Regions from separate parts of the Streptomyces sp. NPDC050997 genome, predicted to be linked through region 1. Evidence: riboswitches for the same ligand, from Rfam matches in the RefSeq annotation. Region 1 holds a riboswitch; the other holds the start of a gene.
The links. A riboswitch is a leader RNA that binds a small molecule or an ion and turns the genes downstream of it on or off. The one in region 1 is predicted to bind glycine.
Positions count from the first base shown of each region.

Region 2: another riboswitch for glycine. It lies ahead of gcvT (glycine cleavage system aminomethyltransferase GcvT); the one in region 1 lies ahead of gcvP (aminomethyl-transferring glycine dehydrogenase).

Region 1 is NZ_JBFAGK010000004.1:8,133-14,429, forward strand. Features, by position in the region: gene AB0H86_RS09970 (MerR family transcriptional regulator) at 89-733, shown strand; gene AB0H86_RS09975 (DNA polymerase IV) at 792-2,174, shown strand; gene AB0H86_RS09980 (hypothetical protein) at 2,310-2,504, opposite strand; gene AB0H86_RS09985 (PRC-barrel domain-containing protein) at 2,642-3,013, opposite strand; glycine riboswitch at 3,128-3,224, shown strand; gene gcvP (aminomethyl-transferring glycine dehydrogenase) at 3,401-6,286, shown strand.
Region 2 is NZ_JBFAGK010000026.1:41,930-48,226, reverse strand. Features, by position in the region: gene AB0H86_RS38195 (ABC transporter substrate-binding protein) at 1-605, opposite strand, end outside; gene AB0H86_RS38190 (ABC transporter permease) at 698-1,699, opposite strand; gene AB0H86_RS38185 (enhanced serine sensitivity protein SseB C-terminal domain-containing protein) at 2,060-2,854, opposite strand; gene AB0H86_RS38180 (enhanced serine sensitivity protein SseB) at 2,955-3,755, opposite strand; gene AB0H86_RS38175 (AAA family ATPase) at 3,877-4,545, opposite strand; glycine riboswitch at 4,725-4,836, shown strand; gene gcvT (glycine cleavage system aminomethyltransferase GcvT) at 5,026-6,159, shown strand; gene gcvH (glycine cleavage system protein GcvH) at 6,273-6,297, shown strand, end outside.

The sequences.
Region 1 (6,297 bases):
ATCACTCGGCGTGCCGAGTGTGGCGATCGTTGACGCACCCCCGGTGACTGCCTACCGTCGAGAGGGCAGGTCAAGGACGGAGGTCGGCGTGAGCAGCAGCGGCGACGGTACGGCTGGGGGTGCCCCCGGATGGAGTCTCGGGACGAGCGGTCCGTACCCGCTTCACAGCAACGCGGCCGATCACGCTCCGCAGCGACCGACGGCCGTGCCGAGCAGCGGAGGGACGACGTCCATGGCGTCCGAGCAGATCGGCTACCGTGGTCCGACGGCCTGCGCGGCCGCCGGCATCACCTACCGGCAACTGGACTACTGGGCCCGCACCGGCCTTGTGGAGCCGAGCGTGCGGCCCGCCTACGGGTCCGGGACACAGCGTCTGTACAGCTTCCGGGACGTCGTCATCCTGAAGATCGTCAAGCGCTTCCTGGACACCGGTGTGTCGCTGCAGAACATCCGCACCGCGGTCCAGCATCTGCGTGAGCGTGGATTCCGCGACCTGGAGCGCATGACCCTGATGAGCGACGGCGCCACCGTCTACGAGTGCACCACGCCCGACGAGGTCCACGCACTGCTCCAGGGCGGCCAGGGTGTCTTCGGGATCGCCGTCGGTGTGGTGTGGCGGGACGTGGAGAGTGCCCTCTCACAACTGCACGGCGAGCGGGTGGACACCGGCGAGACGCTCGTCGGACACAACCCCGCGGACGAGCTGGCGCGGCGCCGCAACCGGGCGGTCTGAGCGCCGTCCTCGCTCTTCGGGCGGGGCATTGTCAGTGGCGTAGGGCAGCATCGGAGATGTGAGAAACGCGCCCACGATCCTGCATCTCGACATGGATGCCTTCTTCGCCTCGGCGGAGCAGGCGTCCAAGCCGAGTCTGCGGGGGAAGGCCGTCGTGGTGGGCGGGCTGGGGCCGCGCGGGGTGGTGGCCACAGCGTCGTACGAGGCACGGGTCTTCGGGGTGCATTCGGCGCTGCCGATGGCCCAGGCGAGGCGGCTCGCGCCGAACGCCGCGTATCTCGTGCCGCGCTTCGCGTTCTACCGGTCGATCAGCGAGCAGGTGATGGAGCTGCTCAGGGGGCTGTCGCCGCTGGTGGAGCCGCTGAGCCTGGATGAGGCGTTCGTGGATCTGGAGGCCGGGGGAGCGGCCTGGGACGAGGAGTCGGCGCGGCTGGCCGGGGTGAAGCTGCGGGCGGACATACGGGCTGTGACCGGGCTGACGGGGTCGGTGGGGCTCGCCGCCTCCAAGATGCTGGCGAAGATCGCCTCGGAGCAGGCCAAGCCGGACGGGCTGGTGCTGATCGAGCCTGGGACCGAGCGGGGGCTGCTGGGGCCGATGTCGGTGCGGATACTGCCAGGGGTGGGCCCTGCGACGGGGGACCACCTGCGGCGGGCGGGGATCCACACCGTCGAGGAGATCGCCGAGGCGGGTGAGGACGAGCTGGTGAGGCTGCTGGGCAAGGCGCATGGACAGTCGCTGTACGCGATGGCGCTGGCGCTCGACGAGCGGCCCGTGGTGGCGGAGCGTGAGACGAAGTCGGTGTCGGTGGAGGACACGTACGACGTCGACATCCATGACCGTGTTCGGGTGGGGCTGGAGGTCCAGCGGCTGGCGGACCGGTGTGTGCGGAGGCTGCGGGAGGCGGGGTTGTCCGGGCGGACCATCGTGCTGAAGGTGCGACGGTACGACTTCTCCACGCTGACCCGGTCCGAGACGCTGCGGGGGCCCACGGACGATCCGGCGGTGGTGCGGGAGGCGGCCGCGCGGTTGCTGGACTCCGTCGACACGACCGGGGGTGTGCGGTTGCTCGGGGTGGGGGTCAGTGGGCTGGCCGACTACACGCAGGAGGATCTGTTCGCGCAGGCGGCGGGGGAGCGGATGGACGCCGGTGCGGTCGAGGAGGCCGACGACATGCCCGAAGCGGAGCCGAAGGCGCCGGTCGAGCGGCGGTGGCCCTCGGGACACGATGTGCGGCACACCGAGTACGGGCACGGGTGGGTGCAGGGAAGCGGGCTCGGGCGGGTCACCGTGCGGTTCGAGACGCCCGACTCGGAGCCGGGGCGGGTGCGGACGTTCCGGATCGAGGATCCGGCACTGGAGCCGGCGGAACCGTTGCCGTTGGTGCGGGAGCGTTCTGAGGCCGGTGAGGCTTCGGTGGGCGGGGTTGCCGGGCCGGGGTGAGTGCGGGGTCAGTGCGGGGTGGGGCGGGTCACTCGGCACCGGAGGGATGCCGGGCTGGACTGCTTGGGCCAGCCGTGTCGTCCAGGTCGTGGGACTGTCCGCTGTTGGGCTGGACGGTCGGACGGATGTCCGTGGTCAGTGGATGACTGCGCGTCGGCTGGAGGGGGCGAGCGGGCGAGTACGGGCCGGGCCGACCAGGTGCGGGTCGGTGAGTGCGGTCGTGTGCTCGGACTGGCTTGCCGCGCCGGGGGCCGCTGCCTGGTGGCGTCGGCTCGGCGGCTGTGTCGGGGGCTGCGCGCTGTGACGGTGGTGCCAGGTCTGGGTGGTCACGGCGGCTCAAGGTGCGAGGAGGGGGGCAGGGCCGGATGGGTGTATCGCGGGAGGCCGTATGCGTGGGGCTCAGCGTGTTGCGGGCGCGGCCGGCTGGTCGGCGACGCCGGCGTCAGGGTGCGCGGACGGCGCGGGTGTCAGGACTCGTCCGTGTTCGCCAGTTTGCCGAAGTCGTGGTCCGGGAGCGGAGGCGGGGCGGACAGGTCGAGACCGTAGTGGTGGTACAGCTGGAGTTCCTGTTCGGGCGAGAGATGGCGGCCCACGCCGAAGTCGGGGGCGTCCTTGATCAGGGCCCGGTCGAAAGGGACGCGCAGGGCGCCCTCGACCAGTTCGCTGGGCTCCAGGGGGACGAAGGCGTCCCTGCTGAACAGACCGGTGCGTATGGCCGCCCACTCCGGTACGCCGGTCGCGTCGTCGAGGTAGACCTCGTCGATCGTGCCGATCTTGGTGCCGTTGCGGTCGAACGCCTTGCGGCCGATCAGGTTGCGCGGATCGATGTCGGTCTGCACGGGCCCTCCATTTAGTGACAACTCATCCGTAAGCACCACAAAAGAGCACAATCGGGGAGGTGGCCACTCGAACGCTCAAGCGCTGACCTCGCTGGTAGGCTGGCAAGCGGCTGCTGACCCTGTGCGGGAGAGTCCTTCGGACACCATCCGGAGGCGCCGAAGGAGCAAATCCTCCCCGGAATCTCTCAGGCCCCCGTACCGCATGGACGAGGTCACTCTGGAAAGCAGGGCGGATGTCGACGGCTTCCGCTCTCACCGACGGTGAAAGCCGGGCACCCTCGGGTGGTCCGGTGAAGCTCTCAGGTCGAGATGACAGAGGGGGAGGCTGTTCGGGTACCCGTGCCGTGGTGCCCCTCGAAGGTCGTGTCAGACCAGGAGGCCTCCGCAATGACCGCCCACCGCAGTCCGCTTTCCGAGCTGGAGCAGGGAATTCCGTTCGAACAGCGCCACATCGGGCCTGACCAGGAAGCGCGGGCGAAGATGCTCGCCCAGGTCGGGTACGGCTCGCTGGACGAGCTCACCGCCGCAGCGGTGCCGGACGTGATCAAGAACGCCGACGCGCTCGATCTGCCGGGCGCGCGTACCGAGGCCGAGGTGCTGGCCGAGCTGCGTTCGCTGGCCGACCGGAACCAGGTTCTCGACTCCATGGTCGGCCTCGGGTACTACGGGACCTTCACGCCGCCCGTCATCCTGCGCAACGTGATGGAGAATCCGGCCTGGTACACGGCCTACACGCCCTACCAGCCCGAGATCTCCCAGGGGCGCCTGGAGGCGCTACTGAACTTCCAGACCATGGTCGCCGAGCTCACCGGGCTGCCGACCTCCGGTGCCTCGCTGCTCGACGAGGGCACCGCGGCGGCCGAGGCGCTGGCACTGTCGCGGCGCATGGGCAGGAACAAGAAGGGTCTCTTCCTGGTCGACGCGGACACACTGCCGCAGACCGTCGCCGTGATCCGGACGCGGGCCGAGCCGACCGGCGTCGAGGTCGTCGTCGCGGACCTCGGTGACGGCATTCCGGCCGAGATCGCCGGGCGTGAGATCAACGGCGTGCTGATCCAGTACCCGGGCGCCTCCGGTGCCGTACGCGACATCGAGCCGCTCATCGAGCAGGCCCACGAACTCGGCGCGCTCGTGACGGTCGCCGCCGACCTGCTGGCGCTGACGCTGCTGAAGTCCCCGGCTGAGCTCGGTGCGGACATCGCCGTCGGGACGACCCAGAGGTTCGGGGTGCCGATGGGCTTCGGCGGGCCGCACGCCGGATACATGGCGGTGCGCGAGAAGTTCGCGCGCAGCCTGCCCGGGCGGCTGGTGGGAGTGTCCGTCGACGCCGACGGGAACAAGGCCTACCGGCTGGCCCTGCAGACGCGTGAGCAGCACATCCGGCGCGAGAAGGCGACCAGCAACATCTGCACCGCGCAGGTGCTGCTCGCCGTGATGGCCGGCATGTACGCCGTCTACCACGGGCCCGAGGGTCTCAAGGGCATCGCGCGGCGCACCCATCGATACGCCACGATCCTCGCCGCGGGCCTGACGGCCGGCGGGGTCGAGGTCGTGCACGGTTCCTACTTCGACACGCTGACCGCCCGGGTGCCCGCACGGGCCGCCGAGGTCGTCGCGGCCGCGCGCGAGAACGGCGTCAACCTGTGGCTCGTGGACACCGACCTGGTGTCGATCGCGTGCGACGAGACCACCGCGCGGGCCCAACTGGCCGCCGTGTGGGCCGCGTTCGGGGTAGAGGGGGACATCGAGGCACTCGACGCCGCCACCGAGGACTCCCTTCCCACCGCGCTGCTGCGCACCGACGACTACCTCACGCACCCCGTCTTCCACCAGTACCGCTCCGAGACCGCGATGCTGCGCTACCTGCGTCGGCTCGCAGACCGCGACTACGCCCTCGACCGCGGCATGATCCCGCTGGGCTCCTGCACCATGAAGCTCAACGCGACCACCGAGATGGAGCCGGTCACCTGGCCCGAGTTCGGACAGCTCCACCCCTTCGCGCCCGCCGAGCAGGCCCAGGGCTACCTCACGCTCATCCGTGAGCTGGAGGAGCGTCTCGCCGAGGTCACCGGGTACGACAAGGTGTCGCTGCAGCCCAACGCCGGTTCGCAGGGCGAGCTGGCGGGGCTGCTCGCCGTACGCGGATATCACCGGGCCAACGGGGACGAGCAGCGGACGGTGTGTCTGATTCCGTCGTCGGCGCACGGCACCAACGCCGCCAGTGCCGTGATGGCCGGGATGAAGGTCGTCGTCGTGAAGACCGCCGAGGACGGCGAGATCGACGTCGAGGACCTGCGGGCGAAGATCGAGCAGCACCGGGACGAGCTGGCGGTGCTGATGATCACGTACCCCTCCACGCACGGTGTGTTCGAGGAGCATGTCGCGGACATCTGCGCGCAGGTGCACGAGGCCGGCGGCCAGGTGTATGTCGACGGTGCCAACCTCAACGCCCTGGTGGGGCTGGCCAAGCCGGGGCACTTCGGCGGGGACGTCTCGCACCTGAACCTGCACAAGACCTTCTGTATCCCGCACGGCGGCGGCGGTCCGGGCGTCGGCCCGGTGGGTGTGCGCGCGCACCTGGCGCCGTATCTGCCGAACCACCCGCTGCAGCCCGCGGCCGGGCCGGAGACCGGAGTCGGGCCGATCTCCGCCGCGCCCTGGGGCTCCGCCGGGATCCTGCCGATCTCGTGGGCGTATGTGCGGCTCATGGGCGGGGAAGGACTCAAGCGGGCCACGCAGGTGGCGGTGCTCTCCGCGAACTACATCGCCAAGCGGCTGGAACCGCACTTCCCGGTGCTCTACACCGGCCCGGGCGGGCTGGTCGCGCACGAGTGCATCATCGACCTGCGGCCCCTGACCAAGGCGACCGGTGTGAGCGTCGACGACGTCGCCAAGCGGCTCATCGACTACGGGTTCCACGCACCGACGATGTCCTTCCCGGTGGCCGGGACGCTGATGATCGAGCCGACCGAGTCCGAGGACCTGATCGAACTCGACCGGTTCTGCGCGGCGATGATCGCCATTCGTGCGGAGATCGAGAAGGTCGGCTCGGGCGAGTGGCCCGTGGACGACAACCCGCTGCGGAACGCGCCGCACACCGCGGGCACGCTCGGCGGGGAGTGGGAGCACGCGTACACGCGTGAGGAGGCCGTCTTCCCGGCCGGTGTGTCGGTGGCGGACAAGTACTGGCCGCCGGTACGCCGCATCGACCAGGCTTTCGGCGACCGGAACCTGGTCTGCTCCTGCCCGCCGCTGGACGCGTACGAGGACTGACCTGTCGTAGA
Region 2 (6,297 bases), on a different contig from region 1:
AAGACGATGGTCTGGTCGTCGGGCGTCTCTATCGCCTTCAGGCCCAGCTTGTCCTTGGACTTGTCCTTGTACGGGCCCTTGTACTCGCCCTTCGGGTCGAGCGTCTGCTTGATGTACGCCGGGCCACCGGTGATGGTGTCCGTCGCCCAGATGCGCTCGATGCCGTACTTGATGTCCTTGGAGGTCAGCGCGGAGCCGTCCTCCCAGGTGAGGCCGTCACGCAGCTTGTACGTGTAGGTCTTGCCGTCGGCCGAGACCTCGCCGGGTCCGGTGGCCAGGTCGCCGACCAGCTTGTTCGAGGCCTCGCCCGGCTTGGTGTCGTACGTGACCAGGGTGCGGGTGAAGAACCGCATGAAGTCCCACGTCATGCCGTAGTACGTACGCTGTGGGTCAAGGGAGTCGAAGTCCTGCTTGCCGACGAACTTCAGCGTCCCACCCTTCTTGGTGGACGCGTTGACGACCTTGTTCAGCGCCGCGCTGTAGCCGGCGCCCTTCTCGCCCTTGTCGTCACTGTCTCCGCCGCCGCACGCCGTGGTGGTCACCAGCGCCGCGACAACGAGGGCTGCGCCAGCAGCGAGCCGCCGCTTCGGGGAACCTGTGGGCATTTTCTCGTATCCTCCGAGATTCGCGGTTCCGGTCCTGTGCCGGAGAACCATGGAAAGAGCCACCTGACGGTGCGGCAGGGGCAAGTCGTGCGTCAGCGGGTCCCCTTGGGGTCGAGAGCGTCCCGCAGTCCGTCACCGAAGAGGTTGAAGGCCAGGACGGTGATGAAGATCGTCGCGCCGGGGAAGACCATGAACATCGGGTCGTGCTCGTAGGTCTGCAGGGCGTCGCGCAGCATGCCGCCCCACGACGCGGTCGGCGGCCGCACACCCGCACCGAGGAAGCTGAGCGCCGCCTCCGTGAGGATGTTGGTCGGAATCATCAGCGTCGCGTAGACCATGATCGGCGCGAACAGGTTGGGCAGCAGCTCCCGGAAGAGGATGTACCGCCTGCCACCGCCCAGGCTGCGCGCGGCCTCGATGTACTCGCGCTCACGGAGGCTCAGCGTCTGGCCCCGGACGATACGGCCGACGTAGGGCCAGCCGAAGAAGCCGATGACCGCGACCAGGACGGCGATGCGTACGCCCGAGCCGGTCAGCCCCAGCAGGTCGTCCGGGAGGACCGAGACCAGGGAGATGATGAAGAGAAGCTGCGGGAAGGAGAGCAGCACGTCCATGGTGCGGCTGATCACGGCGTCGACCCAGCCGCCGAAGTAGCCGGCGACGATCCCGAAGAGCGTCCCGAGCACCACCGCGACCACGGCGGCGAGGAACGCCACGAGGAGCGAGATGCGGGCGCCGTAGACGATGCGGCTGAAGACGTCGCGGCCCTTGTTGGGCTCGACGCCGAACAGGTAGTCACCGCTCACGCCGCCCCAGGCACCCTGCGGCAGGTTGGTCAGCGGGTCGAGTTCCTCCTGGTGGAACTCGTTCGGCGGGTGTCCGAGCAGCGAGACGATCAGCGGGGCGAACACCGCGACCAGCACCAGGACGAGCACGGTGACACCGCCCGCGAGAGCGACCTTGTCCTGCTTCAGGCGGTGCCAGGCGATCTGCTTCAGGGACCGGCCTTCGACCTTCTGGGCGCCTGAGGCCGCGGGGTCGACTGGAGCGGTCGGCGCCGCTTCCGCAGCGGTGTCGTGCAATGGCGCCGTCATGGCAGGGACCCCTCTCAACCGGCGGTGACCGGCCCGCACATGCCGCTGTAGCGGCTTCATCTTCCATGAAACTCAAAGGGGCAACCCCCCTTGGACCGGGAGTCTTCAACGCCTCGGCGATCAGGTGCCAGCCTTGGCGGTGAATGGATGCGCAACCGTGATGCTCCACCGGTGATTCCGTTATCCGAACAGCGGGTAACAGCTGTCGGACGTATGGAAGTTGGGACACCGGGGCGAAACGGGCGGCATCGAGGTAACCCGACGCCAATCTACGCGCATGGATTGTCGCCGCGAACCAAAGGAAGATCATTAACCCTAAAGTGACCTATGTCACAAGTCCGAACTGCCGCTCATAACCGGTCAGTACCGGCCACCCGCCTGCGGATAGCCGTAGCCGGTCGCCGGGGCCTGGGCCGGGGCGGCGTGGGCCTCACGGTCGTAGAAGGGGCGGGCGTTGGTCCGCATCCACAGGGCGATCGGGTCGTACTCGTCGGACATGGCCACGGTCGACACCGGCAGCCCGTCCGGGACGGCACCGATGGACTGCTGCATCATCGCGCGCACCGAGTCGACCGCCGGCGGGCTGGTGTCGTAGACATCGAGACCGACGGCGAGATACGGCGCCCCCAGCGCGGGCTGCACCCAGGCGCGGCGCAGGGCGCGGACGGCCGGGGTGCGGTGGGCGTTCTGGGCGAGCAGGGCGTAGAACTGCGGGATCTCGATGCCGGGTTCGGACAGCCTGAGGGGCCCGGCGGGTTGGCGTTCCAGGCCGGTGGCGATGCGGCGCAGGTCGAGCCAGGGGATGCCGACACCGCCGCCCGGGGCGTGCGGATTGAGCCAGAGGCCGTAGTGGTCGGGGTAGAGGGTGCGGGCCGCGTCGAGCCCGTCGATCACTTCGTACGATCTGTTCCAGCCACTGGCCGACAGCTCCTGGGCGGAGGTGACGCACGGGGCGTAGCCGTACCCCTCGACCTGCATGTTCCCGTACTGGGCGTCGGGGGAACCGGCCTGGCCGTGCCACAGCAGCATCCAGATCTGTCCGGAGGACGGGGTGGCGAGCGCGCGCAGGAGTGCCTCGTAGGCGTCGTAACGCCCGGGCGTCACCTGGCGCAGCATGTGCTCGACCTGCCCGGCCGCGGTGCCGCTGGCGCTCACCTTTTACCGACCCTTCGTGATGTGGCCCCTGGATAGGGACCCAGCTTAGGCGCTCCGCCGGGTTGAGCCGTTGAGCTGTGTCAGTGGCCCTGTTGGTAGATCAGTAGCCCTGTTGGTAGAAGGGCCGCACGCTCTCCCTCATCCAGTGGCCCACCGGGTCGTCCGCCACGTCCAGGAGGATCAGGTTGACCGGCCACTGGACGGGGCTGGCGCCCAGGGCGCGGGCCAGGGCCTCCATCGGCAGGGGCCGCAAGTCGCCCTCCCACTGGGACAGTTCCACGCCCACGAACATGACCGGATCGGCCGTTTCGATGACGGCGAGGCAGCGGCGGGCGGTGAGCACCACGCCCGTGGCGGCGAACTCGGACGAGGCCGCCGCGAGGAAGTCGACCGGGTCGTCCTGCCAGTCCGGCTCGAACAGACGGACCCGGCCGCCGGCCGCGGGGCCGTCCAGCGGGGTACGGCCCACCCGGCACAGTTCGGCGACGGCGGCCGGCGGCAACGGGACACCGACCGTGCCGTCCGGGTTCACCGCGAGGCCGACCTGGGGCGGCAGACCGCGGGCGAACTCGACCGCGGGAGCGATGGTGTACGACAGATGCGAGCCGACGACCTGGCGGAACTGCTCCTCGGAGCTGAACACCGGGACATGGACCTGGCCCTCGATCTCCAGGGTGGGCAGGTCAAGGGGGCCGCTGTGCGGGCCGCCGCCGTTGGGCAGCGGCACCCAGACGAAGCTGCGGCCGAGCACCTCGATGATCCGTCCGCCCGCCCCGGGGACGCCGAGGGCGGCGGACAGCACCTCCTCCAGCTCGTTGCCGGGCCATCCGCCGTGCGGATGAGGGTGTGCCTGTGCCGGGAAACCCGGGAAGTCAGCGGGGAGATCCGCCGGGAAGTCCATCTGCCTGCCTACCGCCTGCCTGATACCGCATACCGCCTGCTGTGGCTGAAAGGCTAACGGGTGCGGGGCACCCATGAGAGACGGGTGGCCGGTCAGATCCGGCCACCGAACCCGATCCCGGTCACCCCGTGAAGCCGATCCGCCGCAGCACGTTCGCCGCGTCCCGGTCGACCAGCACCGCCGAGCCGCAGCCCGGGGGCAGGTCGCCCTTGGCCACGGAGCCGATCAGGCGGGAGGCGGCACCCCGGTGGCGCAGGAAGGCGTACCGCGAGACACCGCGGCCCCTCTCGCGCTGGCCGGCCAGCGCGGTGTCCGGCGTGACGTCGAGCAGCAGCAGGTGCAGGGTGCCGGCCCGGCGACGCGCCTCGCGGGCCAGCCAGCCGCGCACCCAGGCCTGCGTACCGCAGTCGTGCACCACGACTCCCTCGCCGGAGCGCAGGGCGCGACGCAGACCGGCGTAGTGCGCGAGGCGGACCAGTGGGCGGTAGACCGCGTACGGCAGGAAGCGGGGCATCCGCGTCGCCCAGCGGTCGCGGGCGTCCTGGGAGTCGATGCGCAGGCCGTTGACCGTGCGCCGCATCAGCGTGGACTTGCCGCTGCCGGGCAGGCCGGTGATCACGACGAGGTCCTGGGGGCCAAAAAGCAGTGCGTGCGGGCTGTGGCCACCGCGCTCACGGAGGTCGCGGACGACGGGTGCGCTGAGCGGGCCGCAGGCCTCCGTGGCCGGGACCGTCGGCTGCTGAGGCAGCGCGAGGGCCGAGGTGGTCGCGTACGCCGTGGTCCTCTTCACCGTGATCGTCCTCCCCTGGGGTGGTCACGAGATTTCCTCCCCGTCGAGTGTAAAGAGAAGGTAATGCGCGGTGCCTCGTGTTTTCGTGCTCGTCCTGCCACAAGCCGGTCACAGATGCGGCCCTGCCGTAGTCGACCGAGGCGTGCAATGATGTCGGCGCCAACTGCATACCGGCCGCTTGAATCCGCGCGGGAGAGTTCCGGGTCGTACGTTCGTCGTACGGGTGCCCGGGCGCCGAAGGAGCAAGTCCCTCCCTTGAATCTCTCAGGCCCCCGTTACCGCGCGGGCGAGGCACATCTGAAAAGCGGGCCGCTGCGACAGTGGCTCCACCCAAGGTGCAAGTCATGATCACCGCTTCGCGGGGTCCTGACGAACCTCTCAGGTTCCGATGACAGATGGGGAGGAACGACCTCGCCCTCCCTCATGCTCGAACGAGCTCGCGCGGGAGGTACCCCCATCGCCTTGGGAGACGACCGTCCGATGAGCAGTACCGCACCCCGTCACACCGCGCTCGACGCCCTGCATCGTTCGCTGGGCGCGACCATGACCGACTTCGCCGGCTGGGACATGCCCCTTCGCTACGGCTCCGAGCGCGACGAACACCACGCCGTGCGCACCCGCGCCGGCCTCTTCGACCTCTCGCACATGGGCGAGATCACGGTGACCGGCCCGCAGGCGGCTTCCTTCCTGAACCACGCGCTGGTCGGCAACATCGCCTCCGTCGGCGTCGGCCGCGCCCGCTACACCATGGTCTGCCGGGCCGACGGCGGCATCCTGGACGACCTGATCGTCTACCGGCTCGCCGAGACGGAGGCCGGGTCCGCTCACTACATGGTCGTCGCCAACGCCTCCAACGCCCAGGTGGTGCTGGACGCGTTGACCGAGCGTGCCGCCGGCTTCGACGTCGAGGTGCGTGACGACCGGGACGCGTACGCGCTGATCGCCGTGCAGGGTCCCGAGTCGCCGGGTGTCCTGAAGTCCCTCACCGACGCCGACCTCGACGGCCTGAAGTACTACGCCGGCCTGCCCGGCACCGTCGCCGGCGTCCCCGCTCTCATCGCCCGCACCGGGTACACCGGCGAGGACGGCTTCGAGCTGTTCGTGAGGCCCGAGCACGCCGTCGAGCTGTGGCAGGCCCTGACCAAGGCCGGCGAGGGCGTCGGTCTGGTCCCCTGCGGACTGTCCTGCCGGGACACCCTGCGCCTGGAGGCGGGCATGCCGCTGTACGGGCATGAGCTCTCCACGTCGTTGACCCCCTTCGACGCCGGCCTCGGCCGGGTGGTGAAGTTCGAGAAGGAGGGCGACTTCGTGGGCCGCGAGGCCCTCCAGGAGGCCGCCACCCGTTCGGAGCAGAACCCCCCGCGCGTCCTCGTCGGCCTCGTCGCCGAGGGCCGCCGGGTCCCGCGCGCCGGGTACCCGGTCGTCGCGGACGGCCGGGTGATCGGCGAGATCACCTCCGGCGCGCCCTCCCCCACGCTGGGCAGGCCCATCGCGATGGCGTACGTCGACAAGGCGCACGCGACACCGGGCACGTCCGGTGTCGGTGTGGACATCCGGGGCAGTCACGAGCCGTACGAGGTCGTGGCGCTGCCGTTCTACAAGCGTCAGAAGTAGCGACGACCGAAAGCGGTCGGCGTGCGTGACCCTGCGCACTTTCCGCTGCTCACATACGTTTCCAGCAGACCCCCACTCATCAGCACTCCCCCGCGTACAGGAGAATTCAGGCCATGAGCAACCCCCAGCAGCTGCGCT